Regions from separate parts of the Undibacterium sp. GW821-FHT11B02 genome, predicted to be linked through region 1. Evidence: predicted binding sites of a transcription regulator. Region 1 holds the regulator's gene; each other region holds the start of a gene.
What was found. Region 1 encodes sigma-54, which starts transcription at its own class of promoters, with help from an activator protein. Its sites were predicted from a motif close to TGGCANGNAANCTGCTTT; they were not measured.
Positions count from the first base shown of each region.

Region 2: a site for sigma-54 is predicted at 3,763-3,780, ahead of nirB (nitrite reductase large subunit NirB). Genes of this name have one in related genera too.
Region 3: a site for sigma-54 is predicted at 3,190-3,207, ahead of AC1RVX_RS22110 (ANTAR domain-containing response regulator). Genes of this name have one in related genera too.

Region 1 is NZ_JBXASD010000010.1:78,389-83,848, forward strand. It holds gene hpf (ribosome hibernation-promoting factor, HPF/YfiA family) at 375-722, opposite strand; gene AC1RVX_RS21095 (RNA polymerase factor sigma-54) at 831-2,318, opposite strand; gene lptB (LPS export ABC transporter ATP-binding protein) at 2,330-3,082, opposite strand; gene lptA (lipopolysaccharide transport periplasmic protein LptA) at 3,083-3,634, opposite strand; gene lptC (LPS export ABC transporter periplasmic protein LptC) at 3,662-4,306, opposite strand; gene AC1RVX_RS21115 (KdsC family phosphatase) at 4,303-4,851, opposite strand; gene AC1RVX_RS21120 (KpsF/GutQ family sugar-phosphate isomerase) at 4,851-5,460, opposite strand, start outside.
Region 2 is NZ_JBXASD010000011.1:217,676-223,135, reverse strand. It holds gene AC1RVX_RS22765 (nitrate reductase) at 1-764, opposite strand, end outside; gene nirD (nitrite reductase small subunit NirD) at 923-1,267, opposite strand; gene nirB (nitrite reductase large subunit NirB) at 1,303-3,732, opposite strand; gene AC1RVX_RS22750 (nitrate/nitrite transporter) at 4,102-5,316, shown strand; gene AC1RVX_RS22745 (bifunctional protein-serine/threonine kinase/phosphatase) at 5,340-5,460, shown strand, end outside.
Region 3 is NZ_JBXASD010000011.1:46,501-51,960, reverse strand. It holds gene ntrB (nitrate ABC transporter permease) at 1-844, opposite strand, end outside; gene AC1RVX_RS22115 (CmpA/NrtA family ABC transporter substrate-binding protein) at 854-2,023, opposite strand; gene AC1RVX_RS22110 (ANTAR domain-containing response regulator) at 2,483-3,151, opposite strand; gene tsaD (tRNA (adenosine(37)-N6)-threonylcarbamoyltransferase complex transferase subunit TsaD) at 3,308-4,336, shown strand; gene AC1RVX_RS22100 (cache domain-containing protein) at 4,369-4,842, opposite strand; gene plsY (glycerol-3-phosphate 1-O-acyltransferase PlsY) at 4,937-5,460, opposite strand, start outside.

The DNA.
Region 1 (5,460 bases):
ATTTTTTGGGATGCACAAATTGTGCTGAAGCATAGCGTAAGCACCCGAAGGGCAAGTCTGCGGTCGCCTTTTCTTTGGATACTTGCTTTTGGCGAAGCAAAAGAAAGTATCTCGGCCGCCGGGCCGAGACCCGGCTTGTATCTACAAAGAGCAATCGTTTTCATCAAAGTATGGGAGGTAACAAATGACTTTGGAGCGCCCGCCATATTCCTGACCACCTATGAGTTACAGTAATATGTGCACAGCTTGTCAGAGAGCAATCAATTTAGTGAATTAAATATATGATTTATTTCAAACCCTGCACCCAACAAAAAAGGACGCTTTTCGCGTCCTTGTTTTGGATACCCGCAACCCGAAGGCAGGGGTGGTAAGTCTTATGAAGCCGATGCCGGATCAGGTATGTGCTTGATGGCGTCGTGCTGATGGTTCTGAATCTTGTCTTTGTGCTTGATGACCTGACGATCCAGTTTGTCTACCAGCGTATCAATCGCTGCATACAGATCATGAGCCAGACTTTCAACATGAATATCTTTGCCACTGATATGCAAATTAATGTCGGCTTTGTGTCGTTTTTCCTTTTCCCGGAGCTTGTCCACCGTCAGGATGACGGCGATATCAATGACCTGGTCGAAATGTCGCCTGATACGTTCTAGTTTGGTATGTACATATTCACGAATTGCAGGAGTTACTTCGACGTGATGTCCACTGATGGTGAGATTCATACTGTGCTCCTATAGTGATGTTGCTTGCTGTAACGATAAGCTCATTGCTGTCTTATTGCCTTGAGCTAAATCATATATAGCAATTCAAACCGTGATTACAAGGACTGCTTACAAAGATTTACGCAAACTCACTGGGGGGATTTTGAGGGCTTCACGGTATTTGGCAACTGTCCGTCGGGCAATTACCATGCCCTGTTCACCCAGCATGTCTGCAATTTTGCTATCAGAGAGTGGGCTTTTCTGGTCTTCTGCTCCTATCAACTGCTTGATGAGTGCGCGTATCGCGGTGGAAGATGCTTCTCCCCCTGTTTCCGTCGCGACATGGCTGCCGAAAAAGTATTTCAACTCAAACATGCCGTGAGGGGTCAGCATGTATTTTTGAGTTGTTACACGTGAGATAGTGCTCTCGTGTAATCCTAGTGTATCAGCAATTTCGCGCAAAACAAGGGGGCGCATGGCAACAGCACCGTGCGTGAAAAAATTGCGTTGTCTTTCAACTATCGCTTGTGCAACGCGCAAAATGGTGTCGAAACGTTGCCGCATATTCTTGATGAGCCAGCGCGCTTCCTGCAGCTGTGAGCCCAACCCACCTTCACCACGATTTTGCTTCATGATGTTGGCATACATGCTGCTGACACGCAATTTGGGCATAACATCCTGATTCAGCATGACTTGCCAGCCATTACCTGATTTCTTGACGATAACATCCGGCACAACATAATCAGATTCATCGACCGCAAAGTCGATGCCAGGGCGGGGTTTGCATAGCCTGATGACAGTTTGTGCGTCGCGCAAATCTTCGTCATCACAGTCAAGAATTTTCTTGAGTTTGGTGAAATCTCTTTGTGCAAATAAGGTCAGTTGCGTTTCAACAATTTGCAACGCCAGCCTGCGTGTCACGAAAGCAACTTTTGGCAAACGCTTGATTTGCAGGGCCAGGCATTCTGAAGGTGTGCGAGCGCCCACACCTGCCGGGTCAAAGCTTTGTAGCATGTTTAAGGCAAACGCCAGCTCTTCTGGTTCGACACATAATTCCAGTGGCAGGCTAGCATGGATTTCTTCCAGGGTTTCCGTCAGGTAGCCATTGTTGTCGATGGCGTCAATCATCAGCTCGACCAGGGCGCGGTCACGGGGTTCGCGCAGGTTCAAGCGCATTTGTTCTTGCAGATGTTCTCGCAGCGTGATGTGGGCGGCACCTAGTTGCGGGCGACCATCTTCATCGTCACTGCTCTTGCTGCCGTGATGCACATCATCAAAACTCCAGTCATCTTCACTGGCGCTGGTTGCCTCGTTGCTGATGGCGGTGTCCGTTTCACCTTGCGGCTCGGCAGTGCTACTGCTTTCATCTCGTACGGCGGGTGCTTCCATGCCGGCATCAGCCGCTGTGCTGCTGGTATTGATGGCACCGTCGGCCAACAGCCGTACGGCATGGTCCAGCGGGTCATCCACACGCTCCAGCATGGGATTTTCTATGAGCAGGGTTTCCAGTTCCTGGTGCAATTCCAATGTGGACAATTGCAGCAATCGTATCGATTGCTGCAATTGAGGCGTCAATGCCAGATGCTGGGAAGTACGTAGTTGCAGGCTTTGTTTCATGATGATTCCCGTCACATCCGGAAATGTTCCCCCAGATAGACGCGACGCACGGATTCATTTTGTATGATGTCATCCGGCTTGCCGCTGGCCAGTACTGCCCCCTGATTGATGATGTAGGCATGATCACAGATGCCCAGGGTTTCACGTACGTTATGGTCGGTAATCAACACGCCGATGCCACGTTCCTTGAGAAAACGCACAATACGCTGGATTTCGATTACGGCAATCGGGTCAACGCCGGCAAAGGGCTCGTCCAGCAAGACAAAACGCGGATTGGTAGCCAGTGCACGGGCAATTTCTACACGTCGGCGTTCGCCACCTGACAGCGACAGCGCCTGGTTTTCCCTGATCTTTTCAATTTGTAAATCGGCCAACAGGGCGTCGAGCCTGTTGGTGATGGCATCTTCGGAAAGAAATTTTCCGTTGGCATCTTTTTGTAATTCCAGCACAGCACGGATATTGTCTTCTACCGTCAGTTTGCGAAAAACGGAAGCTTCCTGAGGCAGGTACGATAAACCAAGCACGGCCCTTTGGTGTATAGGCAGTTGCGAGACATTGACATCATCGATAGTGATATCGCCGGCGTCGGATGGCACCAGGCCAACAATCATGTAGAAAGAGGTGGTTTTACCGGCACCGTTCGGGCCAAGCAAGCCAACCACTTCACCACTTTTCACTTCCAGCGATACATCGCGCACCACCTGGCGCGCGCCATAGCGTTTTTGCAATCCCTTGACGAGCAAGGTACTAGGCTTGGCACTCATTTAATTGGTCTGTTTGGGTTGCAAGGTGATTTTGACGCGGCCAGCACCGTCTACATGCTGACCAGTGGTTGAATTGGTACCGATGGCAATATCATTTTTACTGTCGTAGGACAAGTATTCGCCTTCCTGTTCCTGAGTGACCTTTTTGCCCTCCAGGTAGCGCACTTTGGCTTTGGAGATGAATTTGACGATCTCTGTTGTCTGATTGTATTCAGCACGGTCGGCTTCGCCTTCTACCCACAGATCGGGGCCGCCATCGCGTTTTTGCCGGAAGCTGACTTTTTTGCCGACACCACCAGTCAGTACCACAAACTGGTCACCATTTGGTGCTTCGGTGACGACGGCTTTTTCAGAGTTCACTATTAGCGTACCGCGTATCAGTTGCACACCTTTGGATAAGATACGTACGCTGTTTTTTCCATCGCTTTCAGAATAGCCGGCTTCTATCGTGGTTTCCTTGAAGCTGTCAGCTTTTTCTGCGCTTGCTGGTGTATGGATAAAAACAAAGCCGGCCAGCCCCAGACACTGGGTAAGGGAGCGTGTCAATTTCATCTGTTTCATTGGCAAATATCGCTTTCTCTATTTGGATGGTGTAGGGGGCTCAGGGTCACGCTTCTTTAAATGTATGTGCACCTTGCTTAACAGGGCCAGATGCTGGGTGGAATTGTTGGCCACCATGCCGACTGCGGTGGTGTCCACTTTTCCCGTTTTTACAATAATGGGTTTGTCGGTTTTGACAATGTCATCGTCAGGTAGCAGCAACAAATAACTGGTCTCCAGACGCATGAATTGTGAGCTGAGGCCTTCGGGCCTTTCCATGCTGACATGGTCATACAGACGCACTTCATCATGTTCACGTTTGGGGGTGGTAACCGTAGATTTTTGTGACACCACAGCCAGGTCAGCCAGCAGGTGCAAAGGCGGACGATCTACATCAAAGCTATTAATTTGTGGGCGCTGGATTTCTATATTGTCCGTGCGCGGAAGGTGGATCAGGCGCTGGCCGGTGATGTGGTAATTCGCCTTGCCATTATTCGATAGCCGGATAAAATTGAAATTTTCCACATAATAATCCGGTGCAGAACGTGCCGACGAACGGTTTTGTTCGTCATTCGCATTCCGGCGTATTAGTTCCATGACCCAAATGGTACCAAGGGTAATGACACCCAGCAGAATGATCGCCAGCCAGATGCGAAAGCGGTCTATGGTCATGTGATGTTTCATGACAGGTATGCCCCAATCGCCTTGTCATATTTGTTCTGGGCACGCAGGATGAAGTCGCAGACTTCGCGTGCGGCACCTTTGCCACCAATGGCAGCTGTGACGTAGTTCACTCTTTGCCTGACTTCGGCATGGGCATTCGGTACGCTGGCAGAAAAGCCGCAGCGCATCAGTATTGGCAAGTCGATGATGTCGTCACCGATGAAGCCGCAAGACTTCTCTGCAATATTGAGTTCTGCTATCAGTTGCAGGAAGGCTGATTTTTTATCGTGTATGCCCTGACGCACGTGGGTAATGCCAAGATCACTGGCGCGCTTGCTGACGATTGGTGATTGCCTGGCGCTGATGATAGCCGTGGCAATGCCAGCCTGTTGCAATAGTTTGATGCCTTGGCCGTCAAGCACGTTGAAGGTCTTCATCATTTCACCTTCCGGTCCGAAATGCAGGCTGCCGTCAGTGAGTATGCCATCCACATCAAATATCATGAGCTGAATGTTGGCTGCGTTTATTGTTGCAATATGGGTTGCAGTTTGTTTAGCCTGTTCCATCAGATTACCTTGGCTCTTGTCAGGTCATGAATATGCAGTGCACCGACCAGTTTGCCCTGTTCATCTGCCACCAGCAATTGATTGATGCGATGGGTTTCCATAATTTCTACTGCTTCTACAGCCAGTTGTTCTGGCCGTATGCGGTGCGGATTGTCATGCATGACTTCGGCAATCTGTAATTGTGTGAAGTCACGTGTGCCATCCATCAGGCGACGCAGGTCACCGTCGGTGAAAATGCCGACAATATGTTGATCTTTATCCACCACGGCGGTCATCGCCATGCCTTTTTTGGTGATTTCCAGCAGCGCAGTTTTCAGGCCGGTATCTGGCGTCACTTGAGGTATGGCATCACCAGTGCGCATGACATCTCTGACATGGGTCAGCAAGCGACGGCCAAGTGAGCCACCGGGGTGGGAACGGGCAAAATCTTCTTCGCGAAAACCACGTGCGTCCAGTACGGCAACGGCCAGTGCGTCACCCAGCGCCAGCGTTACCGTGGTACTGGCAGTTGGTGCCAGGTTCAGTGGGCAGGCTTCTTTTGCCACATGCAGATTCAGGTGTACATCGGCCAGTTTCCCCAGGCTGGATTCCGGGTTGCCAGTCATGGCG
Region 2 (5,460 bases), on a different contig from region 1:
TCTGTATGCGCCTGGATATAATCGACATCAATCAGGTCTTCCCACAGACAAAGATGCAGCATACCGTTGAACAAGGCAACGTCGGTGCCTGGCAAGATAGGCAGGAACAAATCTGCTTCCCGGGCAGTATCGGTTCGACGTGGGTCCGCGACGATTACTTTCAGTGCCGGATTTTTTTCCCTGGCCTGTTCCAGTCGACGATACAAGATAGGATGGGCATAAGCGGCGTTGGAACCAACGATGAAAATCACTTCGGCCAAATCAATATCTTCATAGCAGGCGGGTGGTGCGTCAGCACCTAGTGTCTGCTTGTAACCAGCCACGGCGCTGGACATGCACAGGCGTGAGTTACTATCGATATTATTGGTACCTATCAAACCCTTGGCGAGTTTATTGAAGACGTAATAGTCTTCGGTCAGCAATTGACCGGAAATATAAAATGCCACGCTGTCGGGGCCGTGTGCCTTGATGGTGTCGGCAAACTTGCCGGCCATACTGGCGATGACGGTATCCCAGTCACTACGTTGGCGTGTCTGGTCCCGCCCCGCAGACGGCGCACGCATTTCGGGATAAAGTGCCCTGACCTGTTGCTGTATCCTGGAGTCCGCAGACAGATGCAGGGTGCTGCCCTTGCTGCACAGGCGGCCAAAATTGGCTGGGTGATCCGGGTCGCCACGTACACCCACAACCTGCCCGCCATCGCTTTCAATTACTACACCGCAACCAACGCCGCAATAACAACAGGTAGATTTGGTTTCAGTCATACATGCCTTTAAATACACGCCGCGTAAAATTTTCCACGGCGTGGTGTTTTAGGACTTACACAAAATTGCCCCAGCAAGGTGCAGCGACAACGGCAGTACCTTTTCGTACAACCAGGAGCTACAACACCGCTGGGGCAGTTTTGCGCATGTCCAGCGCCCTAAGCCTCTATTGCAAGTGTACGCAACTCATTTGCATCCAGATACACCTGATCTGCATCCACTTTCAGACTGAATTTTTGCGTGCAGCCTTCATCGGGTGCAATTGCACAACCTGTAGGCAATTCAATATTCCAGTTATGCAACGGACAAGCCACTTTTTCACCAAAGACGATACCTTGCGACAAGGGACCACCCTTGTGCGGACATTTATCCAACAAAGCAAAAACCTTGTTTTCACTATTCCGGAAGATAGCCACATCCGGCTTGGCTGCACGCGCCACTACGCGTGCCCCCAGCACGGGGATATCTTCAACACGACAAATTACTTGCCAATCCTGACTCATGTTCTTTCCTCTCAACTAAATTGGCCTTATTGGCCTTATGCTGGCAAGCGTTCAAATTGACGCGTATCGACCTGGGCTTTTTCTGGTTCATGCCATGGATCAGACTCACCTTCCAGGGCAAACAGCAGGCGCTGGTAAAGGTCTTTGCGGCGCTCGTCATCTTCAAGGATGATTTTCTTCACATAGTCAAGACCGACACGGGCAAGGTAGTGTACCGTACGTTCCAGATACCAGCCTTCTTCGCGATACAACTGCAGGAAGGCCCCTGTATATTCCATGACTTCTTCATGGGTTTTCAACTTAACCAGGAATTGCGCAACTTCAGTTTTGATACCGCCGTTACCGCCTACGTAAATTTCCCAACCGGAATCAACACCAATCACACCAACGTCCTTGATACCTGCTTCAGCACAATTACGTGGGCAGCCGGATACTGCCAGTTTGACCTTGTGCGGCGAATACATGCGTGCCAGTTCACGTTCCAACTGTTGGCCCATCAGAGTCGAATTTTGCGTACCAAAACGGCACCATTCGCTACCCACACAGGTTTTTACGGTACGCAAACCCTTGGCATAAGCCAGACCAGACGGCATCCCCAGGTCTTGCCATACTGCGCGCAAGTCTTCTTTCTTCACACCCAGCAAATCGATACGCTGACCACCGGTGACCTTGACAGTCGGTATATTAAATTTATCAACCACGTCAGCTATCCTGCGCAATTCGCTGGCATTAGTTTCACCACCCCACATACGCGGGATGACAGAGTAAGTACCATCTTTCTGGATATTCGCATGTGAGCGTTCATTGATGAAGCGCGATTGCGGGTCATCCTTGGCTTCACGCGGCCATGTGGAAATCAGGTAGTAATTGATGGCAGGGCGGCAACTGGAACAACCATTAGGTGTACGCCATTCCATGAACTCCTGCACGCCTGCAACCGTCAGTAACTTGTTGGCCTTGATGGCATCACGCACTTGTTGATGGCTATGATCAGTACAAGAGCACATAGGTTTGACTTTCGACGCAGTCGAATAATCACCACCCGCCGTAAACATGATGATCTGTTCTACCAGGCCAGTACAGGAACCGCAGGATGCCGACGCCTTCGTGTGCTTGCGTACGTCATCGAGCGTGAACAGACCTTTTTCCTTGATAGCCTTGACGATGGTGCCTTTGCAGACACCATTACATCCGCAGACCTCGGCATCATCCGGCATGGCAGCGGCCTTGGTATGACCTTCATGGCCAACGTCACCGGTATTCGATTCGCCAAACATCAGGGAATCGCGGATTTCTGAAATGTTCTTACCTTCACGCAGCAGTTTGAAATACCAGCTGCCATCCACAGTGTCGCCATACAGGCAGGCACCAATGAGCTTGTCGTCTTTCACCACCAGCTTTTTGTAGACGCCGCCTATGGGGTCAGACAAAACGATTTCTTCCGTGTCCTTACCACCCATGAATTCACCGGCAGAGAACAGATCAATGCCTGTCACTTTCAACTTGGTGGATGTGACTGACCCTTGGTAACGACCAATACCGAAATTCGCCAAATGATTGGCGCAGACTTTGGCCATTTCAAACAAAGGCGCAACCAGACCATAGACCGTGCCACGATGGTTTACGCATTCACCGACGGAATAAATACGTGGATCATAAGTCTGCATCGTGTCGTTGACGATGATGCCACGATTACAGTACAGACCGGCAGATTCTGCCAGCGCCGTATTTGGACGTATGCCGACAGCCATAACAATCAGTTGCGCAGGAATTTCCAGGCCATCCGTAAAGCGGATCGATTTTACATGGCCATTGTCGTCACCGATGATGGCTTCCGTATTTTTTTCAAGCAGGAAGTTCAGGCCGCGGTCCTCCAGGGATTTTTGCAACATCTTGCCGGCAACCGGGTCCAGTTGACGCTCCATCAACCAACCTGGCAAGTGCACCACAGACACGCTCATGCCACGCATTTTGAGACCGTTTGCAGCTTCCAGCCCCAACAGACCACCGCCGATGACGACAGCATGTGTATGTTCTTGCGCAGCGGCGATCATGGCGTTGGTATCATGAATATCGCGGTAGGCGATCACGCCCTTGAGGTCTTTGCCAGGCACTGGCAACATGAAAGGAGTGGAACCAGTCGCCAACAGCAAACGGTCGTATTCGGTCTGGGTACCATCTTCGGCAATCACGATACGTTTATGGCGATCGATTTTGGTGATTTTTTTACCGAGGTGCAGAGTGATATTATTTTCTTCATACCAATCCACATCATTGAGCATGATGTCCTTGATAGTTTGCTCACCTGCCAGCACCGGTGATAACAAGATGCGGTTGTAATTGGCATAGGGTTCTGCACCAAAAACGGTAATGTCGTACAAATCCGGGGCAATCTTGATCAACTCTTCAAGGGTACGCACACCTGCCATACCATTCCCGACCATCACTAGCTTTAATTTCTTCATGGCTGCTCCTTTGCATGTCTCCGCGATCTATAAGCAAGAGCAATGCCAGTTCGAAATTTCTGGGAAATCAACTTTCCCGCTTTATTCTGCGCGCACCAATATAACCGTATATAAAATAGCTTTGCACAGGGAAAACCAACAATTAATCAATCAGCATAATAAGTAGTGCCACTTACTGAAGCGCAGCATAAAAAATTCAAGTTTTACAAAAAAATCCCATGCCAAACTAGTGCGCTGCACCATTTAATTTACGCAATGCACATTTTTCGCGCATTTTCCATCATATTTAACAATTGAGCCCTACATATCCCGCACAATTTGATGGCACGGCACTTGCAAGTGGCATCATCGTTCACCATTGGAGCGATCATGCAAAAAACATCATTCTGGAAAGCAGGCCATCCGCCAACACTGTTAGCGGCATTCTTTTACTTTGACCTGAGTTTCATGGTCTGGGTCCTATTGGGTCCATTGGCGATACAGATATCCAAAGACCTGGGGCTGACCGCTGCGCAAAAAGGTTTAATTGTTGCCACGCCTTTGCTGGCTGGTGCCCTGCTGCGTATCGTGATGGGCATACTGGTCGATCACCTGAAACCCAAAAAAGCTGGCCTGATAGGTCAGGTTGTGGTGCTGGCAGGTCTGTGCTGGGCCTGGCTGGGAAACATACATAGTTATGAACAATTATTATTCCTGGGTGTAATCCTGGGGGTGGCTGGTTCTGCCTTTGCAGTCGCGTTGCCGCTGGCTTCCCGCTGGTATCCGCCAGAACATCAGGGTACGGCACTGGGTATTGCCGGTGCAGGCAATTCAGGTACTGCGTTTGCTGCCTTGTTTGCACCAGCGCTGGCCATTGCCTATGGCTGGTCGAATGTATTCGGACTAGCGCTGATCCCGTTATTGGTAGCACTGGTTGTGTATCTGGTCTTTGCCAAGGATGCCCCTGGCGAAACACCGAGCAAATCACTGAGCGAATACCTGGCCGTGCTGAAAGACAAGGATGCCTGGTGGTTCATGTTCTTCTATAGCGTAACCTTTGGTGGTTTTTCTGGCCTGGCATCTTCATTGACTATTTATTTCAATACTCAATATGGCTTGTCGCCGATACATGCCGGTTATTTTACGGCTGCCTGCGTATTTGCCGGTTCACTGGTGCGCCCATTTGGTGGACGTATTGCTGACCGCATAGGTGGGATCAAAACCTTGTCAGTGATGTATAGCATTGCTGCTGCTTTCTTGTTTATCGCAGCCACAGGCTTGCAGTCGTCAGTAGCTGCGGTGGTTGTTTTTGTAGTCGCCATGCTGGCTCTGGGTACCGGCAATGGAGCAGTATTCCAGTTGGTACCTCAGCGCTTCCGTAAAGAGATGGGTGTGATGACTGGTCTGGTCGGTATGGCTGGTGGTATCGGCGGCTTTTATCTGGCGGCCAGTATGGGTTATTCACGTCAGATCACCGGTAGCTATCAACTGGGTTTGTCGATTTTTGCTGGCTTGGCCATTGTCGCCCTGATCGGTTTATCATTGGTGAAGAAACGTTGGCGCACCACTTGGGGGTCTGCTGCCATGACCACCGCAAAAATCTGATTACCTGAGAATTAACCCACACCATGCCTCTTATTGTCACCACCGGCTATCAGTCTGTTGCAGGGGTACGTAGCCGGAATGAAGATTTTGTCGGTATGGTGACGCCGGGCGACCCGGAATTATCAAGCAAGGGGATGATACTGG
Region 3 (5,460 bases), on a different contig from region 1:
GTATCAGCCCCACCATACCGATCACCACGATGGCGATAATGATATGTGGCACATTCAGGTTATTCCATTCATCCCATACCCAGAAACCGATACCGACACCGCCTGTCAGCATTTCTGCCGCCACAATCACCAGCCAGGCCGTACCTATCGCAAGGCGTACACCCGTCAACATATAAGGCAATACCGAAGGCAGCAAAATTTTGGTGATGATTTTCCATTCAGACAAATTGAGTACCCTGGCCACGTTCATATAGTCTTGCGGCACACGCTGAACACCAATAGCGGTATTGATGATCATGGGCCAGATTGAGCAGATAAAAATCGACCAGATCGCCGCCGGGTGTGCCGACTTGAATACCAATAGACCTATCGGCAACCAGGCCAGGGGTGACACCGGCTTCAACAGGCTGATGATGGGATTAAACATGCCCGACAGGAATTTAAAGCGCCCAATCAAGAAGCCCAGAGGAATGCCCACTGCCGCCGCCAGCCCAAAACCCACCGCCACCCGTTTCAGGGACGCATAGATATTCCAGCCTATACCCTGGTCGTTTGGTCCCTTTTGATAAAAGGGATCAGAGAATACCTTGATGGCTTCCTGCAAAGTCACCCAGGGTGAAGGAAAAGTACTGTTTTTGACTGCGATAATTTCCCAGATCAGGATCAGCATCCCTATACCGAATAGCGGTGGAAGCACGCTCAGAAAAAAGGGGCGGAATGAACGCTGCTTCTTTACAGTAGAATTTTTCACTGGTTTCACCTTTGGCGGTTTGAGTTCGACGACTGCCGATTCGGTTTTTTCCACAGCGGGCTCTTGCATTGCACCATGTACCAAGGTATTCATTGCGACTCCTTAAGCCTTGATTTTGAAGGAAGCTGCATAGGCAGCCGGATTTTTCCCATCCCAGACCGTACCATCCATGAACTTGCTGCTGCGCATGACATCTTTGGGAACAGACACCTTGGCCATGGCCGCCGCATCTTTATAAACATCGATACGATTGACGGCTTTAGCCACTGCCAGATAATCAGGGTCCGTCTTCAGCAAACCCCAGCGCTTATGCTGAGTCAGGAACCACATGCCGTCAGACAGATAAGGGAAGTTCACTGCTCCGTCATTAAAGAATTTCATATAGTTAGGGTCGTCCCAGGTCTTGCCCAAACCATTTTGATAGCGTCCCAAAATACGCTGATTGATGACATCGACTGACGTGTTCACATAGGATTTGTCAGCAATGGTTTCTGCCATCTTGGTCTTGTTGGACAACGAGGCATCGATCCAGCGTCCGGCTTCCAGGATCGCAGCAACCATGGCGCGTGCAGTATTCGGATATTTCTGCACAAATTCGGATGTAGTGCCCAATACTTTTTCCGGATGATCTTTCCAGATATCCTGGGTCGTAGTTGCCGTGATGCCGATGCCGTCGGCAATCGCCCTGTGATTCCATGGTTCACCCACACAGTAACCATCCATATTGCCAACGCGCATATTCGCTACCATCTGCGGTGGTGGCACGGTAATGACCTTGGCATCTTTCATGGGATTGATGCCGTGTGCCGCCAACCAGTAGTACAACCACATGGCGTGGGTACCAGTAGGAAAGGTCTGGGCGAAAGTATATTCGCGCTTGTCGGTCTGCATGAGCTTGGCCAGCCCAGCCCCGTCTACCGCACCTTTTTCAGCCAGCTTTTTGGACAGCGTGATGGCCTGACCATTATTATTCAGCGTCATCAGTACAGACATATCTTTCTTGTTGCCGCCAACACCCAGTTGGACGCCGTACAGCAAGCCATACAAGACATGGGCAGCATCCAGCTCGCCATTGACCAGCTTGTCACGTACGCTGGCCCATGATGATTCTTTGGTTGGGATAATCTTGATACCATATTTCTTGTCAAAGCCAAGAACAGAGGCCATCACCACGGATGCGCAATCTGTCAGGGGAATAAAGCCGATATGCACCTCTTCTTTTTCCGGCTTGTCTGAACCGGCTGCCCATACGCCACCTGTACTCAAACCCATGATGCCAGCTCCCGTTGCCAATGCAGCGCTTTGCAATAAATTGCGACGTTTGAAATTCGGTTCATGATCTTCCCGCTTGTTGACATCAATGATGAGAGATTTTTTATTCGATTCCTGATTCGACATGTCTGCACTCCAGCCTGAGAAAGTTTTTCTGCAACGAAAAAAGGTGTCATTCCACTTGGTAAAAACCAGTAGAAAGACACCTTTGTCTAATGAGGTGACCGCCGTTAGTCAGTCTCATTTAATTGTTAGCACCAGCGTTGGCACTTTCTCTTTCATTAGCAATTGCCGTGCCAGACCAGATTTAAGCGTTGTGCATCCTTAATTTATCCAAGTGAAACAAAGCTGACAACTTGCAGGCATCATTTCGCACCGGAATGACGCAGCGCACCAATTACACGCACAAACTTGGACTCCAATTCGCAGTGCATCTCATTGACCACGAGGAAAACGGGTCTACCCACCGAGCAAATCGGCGACATCCAACATGCGTTGCGCCAGATCGACCAGTTTCAAGTTTTTTTCCATGGCTTGCTTACGCATTTTTTGGTAAGCCTCGTTTTCTGACAAATTATGCCGTTCCATCAACAAGCCCTTGGCACGTTCTATGGTTTTGCGTTCTACCAGCTTGGCCTTGGTATCGGACAATTCGCTGCGCAGCTTCTGGTCGGCGTTGAAGCGGGCCATGGCGACATCCAGCACAGGCTTGATACGGTCTGATTGTAGCCCGGCGACGACATAGGCCGACACACCGGCTTCCATGGCGGCTGCCATATTCGATTGGTTACCATCTTCGGTAAACAATACGATGGGGCGGGGGGCGTCACGAGTCACCATCACCATATGTTCAAGCACGTCACGCGAATCTGATTCGGCATCAATGATGATCATATCTGGTTGTAGTTGTGCTATCCGCTCGCTCATATACATATCACCGGGGATTACGGCGATGATGTTATAGCCTGCCTGCAGCAGCCCTATGCGCAGGGCGCGTGAACGCGCCAGTTGCGCCTGCGCGTCTTCATGCAACTCATCCTCGGTCTGTATGACCGTATTCACCACAACGATACGCAAACTGGGTGAAACAGGCATTGTCGCATTAACACTATTCTGTTTGGTGCGCATAGATAGGCCATGGCAGATATAATCTAGGTATGCGTTCTTTAGCAAGATTCGCACCAATCCGCCACATTATTTAAGTAAAAGCATCATTTCCTGCCATTCAATGGCCCGCTCCTGGGGTTCGGACAAGGCTGTGCTCTGCGCAATTTAGAAATTAACATGATAGTTCTTGGAGTTGAATCTTCCTGCGATGAAACTGGCCTGGCCATTTACGATACTGAACAGGGGCTGCTTGCCCATGCCCTGCATTCACAAATCGCCATGCATCAGGAATACGGCGGTGTCGTGCCGGAACTGGCGTCGCGCGACCATATCCGGCGTGCTCTGCCCCTGCTGACGGAAGTGTTGAACAAATCAGGACTGGAGAAACAGCAGATTGATGCGATTGCCTACACCCAGGGGCCTGGCTTGGCTGGTGCCCTGCTGGTAGGTGCATCTGTCGCCTGCGGACTGGGCCTGGCGTTGGACAAGCCGGTATTGGGTGTACATCACCTGGAAGGCCATTTGCTGTCACCCTTACTAGCCAGCAAACCACCGGAATTTCCCTTCATTGCCTTGCTGGTGTCGGGTGGCCATACTCAATTGATGCGCGTTGATGGTGTAGGCCGCTATCAATTGCTGGGAGAAACACTGGACGATGCCGCTGGCGAAGCTTTTGACAAGTCTGCCAAATTGCTGGGCTTGTCTTACCCTGGCGGTCCGGCCATTTCACGTATGGCAGAATTTGGTGATCCTGCGGCTTATAAATTCCCGCGTCCCATGCTGCATTCCAAAGATTTGAATTTCAGCTTTTCAGGTTTGAAAACAGCCGTCCTGACCGTAGTCAAAAATCATCCTGCCAATATTTGCGAGCAGGATAAAGCCAATATCGCCCGTGGTTTTGTCGATGCCATTGTGGATGTGCTGACAGCCAAGTGTGTGACAGCCATCCGCGAGAGCGGGTTAAAGCGGCTGGTGATAGCCGGAGGTGTCGGTGCCAATCAGCAATTGCGTGCATCCTTGAATGCAGCCGCACAAAAACGCCGCTTTCAGGTCTATTACCCGGAGTTGGAATTTTGTACCGACAACGGTGCGATGATCGCCTTTGCCGGTGCCATGCGACTCAAAAAAAATCCCGCGCTGGCAACACGGGAATATGGTTTTAATGTGCGGCCACGCTGGCCTTTGCAGGAACTGCCAGAAGCCTGACGAGCAAAGCCCGTCATCAGTCCGGGCTGGTCTTACTTGTAAATGCCACAACCCACAATCACGTTCTCATATTTTTCTATATACATGGACTTGGGTTCTATTTGCTTGTTGGTCGGATTAACAAATTTATAGTCTTGCCAACCTTTGCCCTTGGTCTTAGCCATTTCCAAGCGTTCACGAATGAAAAATTTACCATCCACGTCGGTCAGGTCTATCATGTCTTTACCAACCATCTTGGGATTCAAGTGTGCGATATTTTTGCCCTTCAAGTCGTATACGACTATATATAGATCCCGGTCTTGATACTGTCCGTCACGTTTATTGACTTCAGCGATGGTTGCATCAACCCCATGCTTTTTCATGGCATCAATCGCTTTTTGTACCATGGCTTTTGCCTCGTTGGCAGTGCCATGTTCGGCAGCACCTGCTGGCATGTTCATTAGCGTCAGCATAAAACTGAGCAGGCACATCTTCAGGAAACGTAGACGGTAAGTGCTCGCAATCATTTCCAACTCCATGTTATTAAGTAAACAAAAATTCTTAGCTTCTCAGTTCCAGCATAATTAACAAACTGAAAATAATCTAGCGCTATTTACAATATCACTTCTTTTTGTCACTGTCTTTCTTGCTGCCCAAGCGACTCTCCTTACCATTCATCAAATTCACGATATTTTGGCGGTGACGATATATCAGCAAACCACTCATCACAAATACCGCCAGCAATTTGATATCCGGTCCAAACAGGAATCCATAATACAAAGGCGCAAAAATAGCCGCAATCAATGCCGCCAGCGAAGAGTAACGGAAGGCGAATGCCACCATCATCCAGGTAACCAGTGTCGCCACACCCAGCCAGATATCAATACCAATCAATACCCCGGCAGCCGTCGCCACGCCTTTGCCACCAACAAATTTGAAAAACACCGGCCACAAATGTCCCAGAAAAACTGCAATCGCCACCAAAGCAATGCTGCCATCATCCAGGCCAAACCGGGTTGCATAGGTGCTGGCCAGCCAGACTGCCAGCCAGCCCTTGACGCCATCACCCAGCAGTGTCAATACTGCCGCAGCCTTGTTACCACTGCGCAGAACATTGGTTGCACCAGGATTTTTTGACCCATAGG